2 regions of the Cedecea selenatireducens genome follow, and region 1 is predicted to be linked to the other one. Evidence: predicted binding sites of a transcription regulator. Region 1 holds the regulator's gene; the other holds the start of a gene.
What was found. The regulator PurR, encoded in region 1, represses purine synthesis genes. The targets are predictions, from matches to a motif close to CANGCAAACGTTTGCNTG.
Positions count from the first base shown of each region.

Region 2: a site for PurR is predicted at 4,626-4,643, ahead of cecR (transcriptional regulator CecR). Genes of this name have one in related genera too.

Region 1 is NZ_JBHIKW010000011.1:126,103-133,752, reverse strand. It holds partial or broken gene ACE38U_RS17620 (IS4 family transposase) at 1-1,076, opposite strand, end outside; gene ACE38U_RS17615 (Grx4 family monothiol glutaredoxin) at 1,191-1,535, opposite strand; gene ACE38U_RS17610 (C40 family peptidase) at 1,897-2,748, shown strand; gene sodB (superoxide dismutase [Fe]) at 2,908-3,489, shown strand; gene cydH (cytochrome bd-I oxidase subunit CydH) at 3,544-3,633, opposite strand; gene purR (HTH-type transcriptional repressor PurR) at 3,926-4,951, shown strand; gene punR (DNA-binding transcriptional activator PunR) at 4,948-5,886, opposite strand; gene punC (purine nucleoside transporter PunC) at 6,002-7,204, shown strand; gene cfa (cyclopropane fatty acyl phospholipid synthase) at 7,502-7,650, shown strand, end outside.
Region 2 is NZ_JBHIKW010000009.1:160,593-168,242, forward strand. It holds gene ACE38U_RS15880 (ABC transporter permease) at 1-1,074, opposite strand, end outside; gene ACE38U_RS15885 (ATP-binding cassette domain-containing protein) at 1,061-2,809, opposite strand; gene hlyD (secretion protein HlyD) at 2,796-3,803, opposite strand; gene cecR (transcriptional regulator CecR) at 3,793-4,488, opposite strand; gene rhlE (ATP-dependent RNA helicase RhlE) at 4,741-6,141, shown strand; gene dusC (tRNA dihydrouridine(16) synthase DusC) at 6,302-7,237, shown strand; gene ACE38U_RS15910 (OprD family porin) at 7,518-7,650, shown strand, end outside.

The DNA of each region.
Region 1 (7,650 bases):
TCTCCCTCACTTCTCTCACATACTCCCGCTCCTGTCTCGAGGGCAGTTTCAGCATCACTGCATTGCTGTAAAAGTGTTTCAGATGACCCGGGATCGCTCCCGGAGATGACCACGGCAGTCCGATTAATAAACGTAATAACTTCGCGATACCCCAACTCGATTTCCCAGCGATGCTTATAAAGCTCCGCCACGCTGGCGGCCGGGATAACGCATCGCATCGGTCATTGACGTCAGCACCTGCCGCTCCACGCCATTGACCCTGCGACGGATTAGCCGCCCGGTCAGTTCTTCCGGCAGACCTTCCCACTGTTTTCTGGCCTGTGGCGTGGTTTTCAGTCGTATCAGCTCGTCCTGTTTGCCGAGTTTACGGCCGACTTCGTACTGCGTGTTTTTTTTCAGCGGCGTTAACCAGTGGCGATTTTCGCCCGCACTATGCCAGGGCTGCAACAGCCCCAAAGAGTAAAACCCCTTATCGAACAGCGTAATACTGTTATCCGGAGCGCTTTCTGCCAGTTGCGCCGCCAGGCGCATTTCGTTTATGTCATAGCGGCCTGACACACTCGCGCGCAGCAGGTGACTGCTGAGCTCCATCAGACAGACCATGCGAACCTGCGGATATCCGCGATCACCATGCTGGTTGGAGGCCTTGCCGAAAGCCTCTGCATTTTCAGGCGTGTCCTGCGTATGCCAGACCACGCCGTCGACGGCATTGAGTGTCAGCCCGTGCCAGAGAGGATGTATTGCTTCTTTATGCCAGTGTCACTGAGTGATATCAAACAGCGCCCGGATAGCATCCTCACCCAATTTTTTTCTGCGGGTGCGGTGAAGGAACGTCCGGTACGGTCAACAATATCCAGCAGATTAACGATATGACTCATGGGTTTATTGTTGAAGATGGCCATATCGATAACCAGCCAGACCATGGACTCAAGAGGGAGTTTCCGCTAGCGCAGGGTGACGGTATCAGTGAAGGTAAAAGCCTGCTGGATGAGGTCGGGGGAAGGCAGGTCAGCGAGGCTCTGAACCTCGTCGGGTGCAGTAAGATTGATAATGCCGAGAGCGTGTAAAAGTTCCATTTAAAAAGGGTCCATGATGAACATGAACCCTTTTTACACCAGCCACCGGATCGGTCAACCAATCCTTAAACGATCGGCCTTAGCCTCCGGGCCGCTTTTTAGTGCCTGACGAGATTACTCTGCGCCTGGCTCTTCAGATTTATGTTTTTCTGCGGTTTCTTTGATCAGCGCCTGCAATTCGCCGCGCTGGTACATCTCGATGATGATGTCGCAGCCGCCGACCAGCTCACCGTCCACCCACAGCTGTGGGAACGTTGGCCAGTTAGCGTATTTAGGCAGCTCGGCGCGGATGTCCGGGTTCTGCAGAATATCCACGTAGGCGAAGCGCTCGCCGCAGGCAGACAGTGCCTGAACGGCCTGAGCGGAGAAGCCGCAGCTCGGCAGCTTCGGGGAGCCTTTCATATACAGAAGAATTGGGTTCTCAGCGATCTGGCGTTGAATTTTTTCAATAGTGCTCATTGTCTTGCTTCCTCAAACCTTGATACGGCAATAGCCTGTCATTGTAGCCAGTTGCACCCCGGCCAGAAAACACCATTTTTAGCAGGGTTTTTCTGAACTGCCGGGGCATGCAAACATGCTTTAAGAATAACACTTTTACGGTGCTCGAAAATGAGCAATTTGCCTCATCCGCGATCAATAAAACAGCCGATAACGCCCGGTAATGATTAATTTTCTAGCTATAGCTTCCACTTTTGACCGTTAAATAGTATTTGCCTATTAACATTATCGGCTTTTATGCATTAGAATCGTCGGGTTTCGCAAAAATCATACGCAGGCATGATGGTTAGCATCTTGCCTTCATTTATCAGGGGATTGACGAGTGGCGCGGATAAATAAAATCTCTATCACGCTATGTGCTCTGCTATTTGCTTTGCCCTATACACCTTTGACGCAGGCGTCCGAGCACGTCCGCCACCCTGTTGCACAGAAAAGCCACACGGCGAAAACAACTTCCGGTAAAAGCAACAAGGGCAAAGAGAAAACAAAGGCAAAACAAAAAAGCAGCACAGCCTCCACAAAGAAGTCCGGTAAAAAAGACGCATCACCGGTAAAAGCCAAAGTTGCAAAACGCAGCGCCTCAGGCAAAAGCACCACCCTCGCTAAAACCAGCAGCAAAAAAACCTCTAAGAAAATAGCCGTACAGCCAGCCGCAGCCACCCTTGCCTACACTGAAAAATGCACCCATCGTAAAGGGCATAAAAAGCAGTGCGTGAAGGTGAAGTCTGAAAAGAATCTGACCATCGCTCAGGCGCATAAGGTCAGAGTGCAGAAAGCGCAAAAAACGGCCATGAACAAGCTGATGGGGCAAATTGGCAAACCATACCGCTGGGGTGGCACTTCTCCCCGCACGGGCTTCGACTGCAGCGGGCTAATTTATTACGCTTATAAAGATTTGGTGAACATCCGTATTCCACGCACCGCCAACGAAATGTATCACCTGCGTGATGCCTCTTCCGTTGACCGCGGCGAACTGGAAAGCGGCGACCTGGTCTTCTTCCGTACTCAGGGCCGCGGCACGGCTGACCACGTTGGCGTTTACGTCGGCAACGGTAAATTTATTCAGTCTCCTCGCAGCGGCCGCGATATCCAAATTACTTCTTTGAGCGAAGATTACTGGCAGCGCCATTATGTGGGTGCCCGCCGGGTCATGACGCCAAAAACCATTCGTTAATCTTATCCGCTCCCTTTCGGGGCAATCAGACTGATTAAAACGTTAACAGCCCGACAACGGGCTGTTTCATTTCGCTTTTTCGCACTCCCGTAATTTGTTAACCTTATATCCACACAAAATGTAGTTATATTGTGAAGCAAAATAACAAGGAGTGAAGCAATGTCGTTCGAACTACCCGCCCTGCCCTATGCCAAAGATGCGCTGGCCCCGCATATCTCAGCCGAAACCCTCGAGTACCATTACGGCAAGCATCATCAGACCTACGTCACTAACCTGAACAACCTCGTCAAAGGCAGCCCGTTTGAAGGGAAATCGCTGGAAGAGATCGTGCAAGAGTCTGACGGCGGTATTTTCAATAATGCCGCTCAGGTCTGGAACCATACGTTCTACTGGCACTGCCTGGCACCAAACGCCGGGGGAGAACCTGGCGGAGAAGTGTTGGCCGCCATCAATAACGCGTTTGGCAGCGTGGAAGCATTTAAAAAACAGTTCACCGAAGCGGCCATCAAAAACTTCGGCTCCGGCTGGACCTGGCTTGTGAAGAACAGCGACGGCAGCCTGGCTATCGTCTCGACTTCTAACGCAGGAACTCCGCTCACAACCGGGGCAAAACCGCTGTTGACAGTGGACGTCTGGGAACACGCTTACTACATCGACTACCGCAACGCGCGCCCGGTTTATCTGGACCACTTCTGGGCGCTGGTTAACTGGAACTTTGTTGCGCAAAACCTGGCAGGCTGATTTTCAGTGATGTTTGACCTGTATTAAGGGCCGCTTTTTGCGGCCCTTATTAAATCAGTGCAGTACGGCGGTTAACGCCCCGGCAACAATCAGACTCAGTACGATAACCGTAGTCACTACGGAAAACTTCAGATCGGTACTCATCGTAAGCTCCTTTTATTTCCCTACAAAGCGTAAGTGGGATGATTTTCCCACAATTAACGATAAAAATCCTGCTGGTTTTGCACAGATATCGGTTTTCCCTCTTCCACTTTGCCCCGGGATAAGCCAAAATCCTTCGCTAATTTACCGCGTATCGCCCGGCAACGCCCTCCTCCCGCTGTATGTCGCATCCCCGACAGGCCTGCAACCAACGTGTTGCCCCAGGAGTTAGCGAAGGCAAACGTTTAACACATGAGTTATCAGGAGTTTACGATATGGTCTGGAGTGACATCTAATGGCAACCATTAAGGACGTAGCGAAGCGCGCAAACGTTTCCACTACCACTGTGTCACATGTCATTAACAAGACCCGTTTTGTGGCGGAAGAGACGCGCAACGCCGTCTGGGCAGCTATCAAAGAGCTGCACTATTCGCCGAGCGCCGTGGCGCGCAGCCTGAAGGTCAACCACACCAAATCGATTGGCCTGCTCGCTACCTCCAGCGAAGCGCCCTATTTTGCTGAAATTATCGAGTCGGTTGAGAACAGCTGCTTCGCCAAAGGCTACACCCTGATCCTCGGCAACGCGCACAACAACTTTGAGAAGCAGCAAGCCTACCTGTCGATGATGGCGCAAAAACGCGTCGATGGCCTGCTGGTCATGTGCTCCGAATATCCACAGACCCTGCTCTCTACGCTGGAAGAGTACCGTCATATTCCTATGGTGGTGATGGACTGGGGCGAAGCCCGCGCCGATTTTACCGACTCCGTGGTCGATAACGCCTTCCACGGCGGTTATCTCGCAGGCCGTTACCTGATTGAGCGCGGACACCGCGACATCGGTGCGATCCCGGGCCAGCTGGAGCGTAACACCGGCGGTGGTCGTCACGCTGGCTTCCTGAAAGCGCTTGAAGAAGCCAATATCAAAGTGCCGGAAAATTGGGTGGTTCAGGGCGACTTCGAGCCGGAATCTGGCTATCGCGCCATGCAGCAGCTGCTTAATCAACCGCATCGTCCTACTGCGGTCTTCTGCGGCGGCGATATTATGGCAATGGGTGCGATTTGCGCAGCGGATGAGATGGGGCTGCGCGTGCCGCAGGATATCTCGATTATCGGCTACGATAACGTGCGCAACGCCCGCTATTTCTCTCCGGCGCTGACCACAATCCATCAGCCAAAAGAACGCCTCGGTGAAACGGCCTTTAACATGCTGCTCGACCGCATTATCAACAAACGGGAAGAGTCGCAGACCATAGAAGTCCATCCGCGCCTCATCGAACGCCGCTCGGTGGCCGACGGCCCGTTCCGCGATTACCGCCGCTAAGCCTCTTCAGGAGCCCGGGATTCGTTCCCCGGCTCCTGGAGCCATTCCTGATTCATCGTCTCACTGTCCCCTAAATAGTCCAGCAGCCAGCTCAACGCAGGCGAGGCGTCATCCTGCCGCCACGTCAGGCAACAGGCCGCATCCGGGAACGGGTTCTCCAGCCTCAACTCTTTCCAGTCGCCACGTTCGAGCCACGGTTTCGCAATGTGCGTGGGCACCATGCCAATGCATAATCCTGCCGTCAGGCAATCGGCGCCCGACGCCCAGTCCGGCACCACCACGCGGCGCTGGTTGTCCAGAAGCCAGGTAATGCGCTTGGGCAACGAGCGGGACGTGTCCTCCAGCACCAGCGACGGCCAGGGCCGAATTTCATCATCAAGGATGATCTCCTCGTGTTGCGCAAGCGGATGGTCTGCCGCCACCACGCAGCGCCAGCTCAGTGCGCCCATGTCCCGAAACGCGTAGCGCCCTCCGACGGGGATCGCCTGCGTTGCGCCTATCGCCGCCTCAACGCGCCCGTCCGCCAGCGCATCCCACACGCCGTTGAAAACCTCCTGAAACACCCTCAGCTCGATGTCCGGGAAATGGCGATAAAAATCGAGCACCAGTTGGCGAGTACGCTCCGGCTTCACGATATTATCTACCGCGATGGAGAGATGCCCGCGCCAGCCGTTGGCTATCTGCTGGCACTGCTGGCGCGTTGCCATCATTTTTTTGATAACAGAACGCCCTTCTTTAAGAAAGAAAGCCCCAGCGGCGGTCAGCTCAACGTCCCGATGACGTCGTTCAAACAGCGGTACGGCCAGCCACTCTTCAAGTTGGCGCACGGTATAGCTGATGGCAGAAGGCACACGATGCAACTCCTGCGCTGCCCCGCTGAAACTGCCGTTGCGCGCTACGGCATCCACGACTTCGAGAGAATATTCAGACCACATGTTTTTTGCCTGCAAAAAATTTGAATGCAACGCGCAAATATTAGCGTTTCACAAGCGGTTTTGCACTCCGTAGACTCCTGCCCCGTTAACCTGCTATCAAAATCAAGAGTGAAATATGCAACCATCAAAGGGATTTCTTATCTGGCTGGCTGGCCTGAGCGTACTCGGCTTTCTCGCCACAGACATGTACCTGCCCGCCTTTGCGGCCATTCAGCAAGACCTGGGGACTAACGCCTCGGCGGTGAGCGCCAGCCTGAGCCTGTTCCTGGCGGGCTTTGCCTTTGCCCAGCTTGTCTGGGGGCCGCTTTCCGATCGTTTCGGGCGTAAACCCGTGCTGCTGATTGGCCTGGCGATGTTTGCCGTCGGCTGCATCGGGATGCTTTGGGTGCGGGATGCAACGTCGCTTCTGGTCCTGCGTTTTATCCAGGCCGTGGGCGTTTGTTCCGCCGCGGTCAGCTGGCAGGCGCTGGTAACCGACTATTACCCGGCCAACCGTGCAGGCCGTATCTTTGCCACGATTATGCCGCTGGTAGGGCTTTCTCCGGCGCTGGCACCGCTGCTGGGAAGCTGGCTGCTGAACCATTTTGAATGGCAGGCCATTTTTGCCGTACTGTTTGCCATCGCTTTGCTGCTGATGATCCCTACGCTACGCCTCAAGCCTCGTACTCAGCACCACGAGCAAACCGCAGACAACAAGGTCAGCTTCTTCTCTTTATTACGCTCTCGTATTTACGGCGGTAACGTGCTGATTTACGCCGCCTGCTCCGCCAGCTTCTTCGCCTGGCTGACCGGCTCGCCGTTTATCCTGAATGAGATGGGCTACGGCCCGGCAGCGATTGGCCTGAGCTATATGCCGCAGACGGTCGCTTTCCTGGTGGGCGGCTATGGCTGCCGCAGCGCGCTGCAAAAATGGAACGGCAAGCAACTGCTGCCGTGGCTGCTAGCGCTTTATGCCCTGAGCGTTGTGGCGACGTGGGGCGTGGCGGTCAGCGGCTATGCTGACCTGACGCTGTTGCTGATCCCGTTCTGCATCATGGCTGCGGCAAACGGTGCCATCTACCCGATCGTTGTCGCCTCTGCGCTGCTGCCGTTCCCGCAGGCAACCGGGAAAGCAGCAGCGCTGCAAAACACCCTTCAGCTTGGGCTTTGCTTCCTCGCAAGCCTGATGGTTTCCTGGCTGGTGACGACCCCGCTTATCACCACCACCAGCGTGATGCTGGCGACTATCCTGCTTGCCGCGCTGGGGTATGCCCTGCAGAAAACGGCCGGTCGTGAGGCTGAAAGCGAGACTCGCCGTGAGTTTTCTAACGCACAGTAACAGCAGCGATAATGTGAATATTGTGTGATTAGCTTGCTAACAATATTCCGTTGAACCCTCAATAAAACGGGCTTATAGTAATGGCGGTTCTGCTATAAGCCTTATCAATTTTATTTTTGCGGAAGCCGGAGCGCTTCCGTTTTTCCATGGATGGCCTTTCAGTAAGGGAGAATCCTTCCTTTCTCTGTTCTACGTCGGATATCAGGCACGCGGATTTTTCCGTGAGAGTTCTCACAAGCCGTGAATAGCGTCTACGCTGTTTTAAGGTTCTGATCACAACAAGGTGATGGAGAAGCTATGAGTTCATCGTGTATAGAAGAAGTGAGCGTACGAGATAACGAATGGTATCGTATCGCAAATGAAATGCTGAGTCGGGCAGGTATTACGCTCAACGGCTCAAACCCTTTCGATATTCAGGTTAAAAACCCGGATTTTTTTAAACGCGT
Region 2 (7,650 bases), on a different contig from region 1:
AAACAGCGTGTTGACGATAAGCACCGAGGTGATATTGCCGGCCAAAAACAGGCTTTGTAGGGTGCTGACGAAGTAGCGTGCCGGAATAACATAGGTTACTGCCCGGATAATGGCCGGCATGCTGTCTATCTGGAAAATAAAGCCTGACAGCATGATGGACGGCAAAAAGGCGGCGTTAAGCGCGACCTGCGCGGCATTGAACTGGTTGCGCGTAATGGTGGAAATCAGCAAGCCCATGCCCAGCGTGCTGAGTAAAAAGAGGCTGGTTATCAGGAACAGCAGAATCAGCGAGCCGCGCCAGGGCACGCCGAGGATAAACACCGTCACCAGCATACAAAGCAGCATCGCCAGCATGCCCAGCACGTAGTAAGGCACCAGCTTGCAGAGCAGCAGTTCGGTGCGCGTCACCTGGGTTGAAAGCAGCGCCTCCATGGTGCCGCGCTCCCATTCCCGGGCCACGACCAGTGAGGTCAGTATCGCGCCGATAACCGTCATAATGATGGTCACCGCACCGGGAATAATAAAGTGCTGGCTGATGGCGGCGGGGTTAAACCAGTAGCGAAGCTGCACGTCGATTAGCGGCTCAAAATGTTCGCCGCGATCTTCCGCCCGCTGCTGTTGCCAAAGCTGCCAGATCCCCTGCATATAGCCCTGAACAAAGTTAGCCGTGTTCGGTTCACTGCCGTCGGTAATGACCTGAATCGGGGCCGTGGCGCCGGGCCGCGCCATATTTTGTGCAAAGTCGGTGGGAATAGTGACCATGCCGCGAATTTTCCCGGCCTGCATCTGCTGAATAAGCTGTTCGCGGTTATCGCTGATGGTGGGCTGAATAAACGGCGAGGCGCTGATGGCATGGGTGAAATCCAGTGCGTCTTCACTCTGCTGCTCGATCAGAACGCCGACGTGAAGGCGGCTGGAGTCGAGGTTGATGCCGTAGCCGAAGATAAACAGCAGCAGCAAAGGGATAACCACGGCGATTAACCAACTGCTGGGGTCGCGCACAATTTGCCGCGTTTCTTTCACGCACAGGGCACGGACGCGGCGCCACGATACCCTTTGGCTATGTTCGCTCATCGCTATGTTCCTTATCCCATTCGTGAATCAGCCCGATAAACGCCTGCTCCATGGTCGGGTCTGGCGTTTCGTCATCCGCCACCTGCTGCTTCAGGTCGTCCGGCGTGCCGCTGGCAATCAGCTTGCCCCGGTACACCAGGCCTATACGGTCGCAGTATTCGGCCTCATCCATAAAGTGAGTGGTCACCATCACCGTGACGCCTTTCTCCACCATACTGTTGATATGCAGCCAGAATTCACGCCGGGTAATCGGGTCGACGCCGGAGGTCGGTTCGTCAAGAAACAGAATGTCCGGTTCGTGCATCAGCGAACAGGCGAGCGCCAGCCGCTGCTTAAAGCCCAGTGGAAGCGAGTCCGTAGTGCTATTGGCGATAGGCTGCAGCGCAAACGCCTCGCTCATGCGGTTAATTTTGTCCTGTTGGGCACGTCCGCGCAGGCCATAAACCCCGGAGAAGAAACGCAGGTTCTGCGCTACCGTCAGGTTGCCGTAAAGCGAGAATTTCTGAGCCATATAGCCAAGATGCTGGCGCGCCTTGCCTGAGCTGGTTTTCAGGTCCATATCCAGCACCAGCGCCTTACCCGAAGTGGGGACTAATAAACCGCACATCATCTTGAAGGTGGTGGACTTTCCCGCGCCGTTGGGGCCGAGCAGCCCGAAGATTTCGCCGCGCTTAACGGCAAAGTTAACGTGGTCGGTTGCCGCAAAGTCGCCAAATTTTTTGGTCAGCTCTTCGGCCTGAATTACCGTCTCGCCGGACTCGCCTTCAACGGTATGAAGAATATCGCCGAGCGGGGATTCGTTAGTAGTGGCCCCGCCCAGTAAATCAATAAAGGCGTCTTCAAAGCGCGGGTCGGTTTCTTTCAGGCTGGACTCAGAGACATTCAACGCGTTAGCCAGTTCGCTGATGTTGGAATCCTTAGCAAGGATAAGCCGTACAGAGCGTCCCTGAATCACACCGTCGCTGACCTGCGGTAGCTTCAGGGCCCGCTGAAGAAGCTGGCGGTTGTTTTCGTGCTCATGGCTGACCAGCAGCGAGCGCCCGGCCATCTTCTGCGTCAGCGCTTTCGGCGCGCCGTGATAAAGCAGCTCACCTTCGTTCATCAGCAAAATTTCCCGGCACTGCTCGGCTTCGTCCAGATATGACGTGCTCCAGAGGATCAGCATGCCTTCACCCGCCAGCTCGTGCACCATCTGCCACAGTTCGCGCCTTGAGATAGGGTCAACGCCCACGCCGGGCTCATCCAGCAGCAGTACCTTAGGCTGGCCGACCAGGGTGCAGGCCAGGCCAAGCTTTTGCTTCATTCCACCGGAGAGCTTGCCCGCCAGGCGCCCGGTAAATGGCCCCAGGGATGTAAACTCCAGCAGTCGGGCAAACGTGCTCTTACGCTGCTCCCCGGTCACGCCTCGCAGGTCGGCATAAAGCGTGAGGTTTTCCATCACCGTTAAATCTTCGTACAGGCCAAACTTTTGCGGCATATAGCCCAGTTCAGCACGCAGGGCGCGATCGTCTTTAATCGGGTCGAGGCCGATAACCGAGGCCGTTCCTTCGCCAGGTTGCAGCAAACCGGCAAGCATCCTCATCAGCGTGGTTTTCCCCGCGCCGTCGGGGCCAACCAGCCCGGTCACCGCTCCCGCGTGAATTTCGCAATCAAGGCTGGCGACCGCCGGTTTTTCCAGATCGGGGAAGCGTTTTACCAGCCCCTGCAGGCGAATTACCGCGTCATTGCTGCTCATGCTGTGTTCCGCCGTTGAATTTCACCGTGACCGGCATGCCCTGGCGCAGCGCGTCATCTGCATCGGTGACGATAATACGTAAGCGATAGACTAAATCCGTGCGCAGATCCGGTGTTTCAACCGTTTTTGGGGTGAACTCCGCAGTCGGTGACACAAAACCTACCTTGCCGTGGTAAGGCTTGTCCGGGCGGCCATCGGTGTAAATCAGCAGTTCGCTGCCGGGTTTGGCCTGCCCAAGATTGGTTTCGTCGATATAGGCGCGGATCCACACCGGGCGGGTAAGTGAAAGCGTGAGTACCGTACTGCCTGCGTTAAGCATGCTGCCGGGCTCAACGGCGCGGGTTAACAGCGTGCCGTCAGAAGGAGCGAGCAGGGTGGTGTCCTGCAGGTCGAGCTGAGACTGTGCCAGCTGCGCTTTAGCCTGCTGCAGGCTGGCCTGAGCCTGAGCAATTTCCTGCGGGCGGTTGCCGCTGCGGTATTGGCTGAGTTTGTCCTGGGCTGCTTTCAGCGTGGCTTTTGCCTGGTCGCTTGAGGAGCGGGCGTTGGCTAAGTCATTCGCCGAGATGGTTTTTGTCGCCCAAAGCCCCTGCTGGCGCTGGTAAAAGTTCTGCGCATAATCATAGGCGGCCTGGGCCTGATTAACCTGAGCGGCCGCCTGAGCAATTTCTTCATCGCGATAGCCGGCAATGATCAAATCGTATTTGGCCTGCGCCGCCGCCACGTTTGCCTCTGCCTGACGCAGGGCGTTTTCATAAGGCGCTTTGTCAATCAACCCCAATGGCTCACCGGCCTTGATGGCATCGCCCTCGTCAACCTCAAGCGCTGCAAGACGACCGCCAACGCGGAAGCTCAGGTTAACGGTGCGAATATCCACGTTGCCGTAAAGCGTTAGCTCGCTGTTCTGCTGGCTTTGATACCATTTCCAGCCACCAAAGGCCGCGGCCACGAGCACTAAAATGACAATGACGGCAATCACCGGCTTCTTACTGTTCATCACTAGCGTGTCCTCTGTTTACGGATAATCCCTGCAGGATGAAATCAACGTGGCTCAGCACCACGCGGCTTATTTGCTGCACCTTTGCCTGGTCAAACTGCGGCCAGCCGGTGCGTAACAGAATCGTTTCTCGCCCAAGCCGGAAGGCCAGCACCTGGCCGAGCAGCGTATGGGTATGCAAAATCGTGTCGGTATCAAAAGGATCCCGCCCGGTGTAGTGCGCAACCAGCGTGGTCAGCAGGGAGTGCATGGGGTCGATAACCTGCTGGTGAATAAGCTGATAGGCAGCGGTGGGGGAAAGCTGTTCGCGGGAGATAAATTTGCTCAGATTAAGCGTGTCGTCCGCGGTCAGCAGGGCGATCATTTGCCCGAGCGCGGTATGAATAAGATGGCGTATTTTCTGCTGGTCCGGCTCGGTCTGGTTTAGTAGCGACTCTGCGGCGGCAACGTGCGCGTGAAAATTACCGCTGATGAAGTCGGCAATCCACTGAGCGGAGGCCATATACAGCGCTTCTTTGGAGCCAAAGTAATAGGTAATGGCGGCTATATTTTGCCCGGCCTGAGCGGCGATATCGCGCGTAGTAGCATGCATGCCGTATTCGGCAAATTGCGCTATCGCGGCGGTAATTAGCGTATTTTTAGCCTGCTCTCCGCGGCTGGTGACGGGCGTCGGCGAAGGTGTCATACCGACCTCTTAAAAGTTAATCAATCGATTGATTAAGCGTAAGCAAAGTTATCGAGCCTGTCCAGCACAAGGCTTTATTCTGTTGACTGCGCCGAAAGTGAGAATTTATGCGGAAGATCACAAAAACTGCTACACTGCTCGCGAACGGCGCCGTGGTTTGCGCCTCCTCTCTTCGCCAGCTTAGCGCTGGCGCGTGATGTTCCCCCTGGAAACTACACCGCACATTGCGGTCAGGGCGGTTCTGGAGTTCCTATGTCTTTTGATTCTCTCGGCCTGAATGCCGATATTTTGCGTGCGGTGGAAGAGCAGGGCTATCGTGAGCCTACCCCAATCCAGCGTCAGGCAATTCCGGTAGTGTTAGCAGGCCGTGACCTGATGGCCAGTGCCCAAACCGGTACCGGCAAGACCGCAGGTTTTACCCTGCCGCTGTTACAGCGTCTGACCGACAGCGCGCCTCACCTGAAGGGCCGTCGCCCGGTGCGTGCGCTGATCCTCACCCCTACCCGCGAACTGGCGGCGCAGATTGGTGAGAACGTCCGCGACTACAGCAAATATTTGAATATCCGCTCGCTGGTTGTCTTCGGCGGCGTGAGCATTAACCCGCAGATGATGAAGCTGCGCGGTGGCGTGGATGTGCTGGTAGCGACCCCGGGTCGTCTGCTGGATCTTGAGCATCAGAACGCCGTGAAACTCGACCAAATCGAGATCCTCGTACTGGATGAAGCCGACCGCATGCTGGACATGGGCTTTATCCATGATATCCGTCGCGTGCTGGCTAAGCTGCCTGCGCGTCGCCAGAACCTGCTGTTCTCGGCAACCTTCTCCGACGACATTAAAGGCCTGGCTGAAAAGCTGCTGCATAACCCGGAAGAAGTGGAAGTGGCTCGCCGCAACACGGCTTCTGAGCAGGTCACTCAGCATGTTCACTTTGTGGATAAAAAGCGCAAGCGGGAACTGCTGTCGCAGATGATTGGCGAAGGCGACTGGCAGCAGGTGCTGGTGTTTACCCGCACCAAGCATGGCGCTAACCACCTTGCTGAGCAGCTGCAAAAAGACGGCATTACCGCGGCGGCAATCCACGGTAACAAGAGTCAGGGTGCCCGTACTCGCGCGCTGGCCGACTTCAAAAGCGGCGGCATTCGCGTCCTGGTTGCGACCGATATCGCGGCTCGCGGTCTGGATATCGAAGAGCTGCCGCACGTCGTTAACTACGAGCTGCCGAACGTCCCGGAAGACTACGTGCACCGTATTGGCCGTACCGGTCGTGCGGCGGCCACGGGCGAAGCGCTGTCTCTGGTTTGTGTCGATGAGCATAAGCTGTTGCGCGATATTGAGCGTCTACTGAAGCGTGAGATCCCACGTATGGCGCTGGAGGGATACGCGGTTGATCCGTCGATTCCAGCCGAGCCTATCGTGAACGGTCGCCAGCAGCGTGGCGGCGGCGGCGGTCGTGGTGGCCAGGGCGGTCGCGGTGGTCAAAGCCAGGGGCAGGGCCAACGTCGCAGCGGCAACGGCGGTAGCGCTAATGCCTCCGGCGATCGTAACAACGGCCCGCGTCGCAGCGGTAAACCGCAGGGCGAAGGTGCAGCGAAGCCGGCAGGTGAAAACGCCCGTCGTCGTCGTCCACCGCGTAAGCCAGCCTCGGCGCAGTAAGTTTTTTATACCCTCACCCTAACCCTCTCCCTAAAAGGGAGAGGGGATTAAAGACGTCCTGTGTTCCCCTTCGGGGCGAGGGGCTATGTTTTCCCCCTTCTCCTCTTTGGGGAGAGGGCCGGGGTGAGGGGACAACAACACAAATATTATCGGATGCGTCATGCGTGTTCTTCTTGCCCCGATGGAAGGCGTTCTCGACTCTTTAGTTCGCGAACTTCTTACCGAGGTTAACGACTACGATCTCTGTATCACCGAATTTCTTCGCGTGGTCGATCAGCTTTTACCGGCTAAATCCTTCCTCAAACTTTGCCCTGAACTTAACCATGCCAGCCGCACGCCGTCTGGAACGTTGGTCCGCGTTCAGCTGTTAGGGCAGTACCCACAGTGGCTGGCTGAGAACGCCGCTCGCGCGGTCGAGCTGGGTTCCTGGGGCGTTGACCTGAACTGTGGTTGCCCGTCTAAGCTGGTCAACGGCAGCGGCGGGGGCGCTACTCTGCTGAAAGATCCTGAACTTATTTATCGTGGGGCGAAAGCCATGCGTGAGGCCGTTCCCGCACATTTACCGGTCACGGTAAAAATTCGCCTCGGCTGGGACAGCGGCGCGCGGCAGTTTGAAATTGCCGATGCGGTGGAGCAGGCGGGGGCGACGGAGCTGGTGGTTCACGGGCGCACCAAAGAAGATGGCTATAAAGCCGAGCTTATCAACTGGGGTGCTATCGGCGAAATTCGCCAGCGGCTGTCGATTCCGGTCATCGCTAACGGTGAAATCTGGGACTGGCAAAGCGCGCAGGACTGCCTTGCGGCGACGGGGTGTGACTCTGTGATGATCGGCCGCGGGGCGTTAAATGTACCGAACCTGAGCCGCGTGATTAAATATAACGAAGCACGTATGCCGTGGGCCGACGTCGTTACGCTTTTGCAAAAATACAGCCGCCTCGAAAAACAGGGCGACACGGGTATGTACCACGTGGCGCGTATTAAGCAGTGGCTTGGCTATTTGCGTAAAGAATACGTAGAGGCAACGGAACTGTTTACGGTTATTCGTACGCTAAAAACGTCCGGAGATATCGCCCACGTGATTGGTGCGTTGAAATAAATTTTCCTATAGAACCCGTTAATTGATGCTTTAATTAATGGGCTTTTTTTTGTTGTATAACTTCCTTTCTTACATTCAATTCTGAATCGGCTTCACAAATTTCCATCTTTCTTCTTTTTAATGCTGGAGCTTATTTCAGTGAGATGACAGTATGACGGCGTAAAATAAATAAAGGATTGTTACTGTCTAACAGGCAAAACCTAAGTTTTTTCTCCGGTAGTCGGGGGCGAAACTTAGGTTTTTTTTTAACTTTTTTTTATTAAAACAAGGGACGTTTACCATGTGCTCACACACAAAAATAACAGGCGGCATGATGCTGCTGCTGAGTTTGGGAGGAATTCCAGATGCTTTAGCGGATTATTCCCACTATGACGGCGGGCTGCTCACGGACAGCCATCTCGACGCGACGTTAA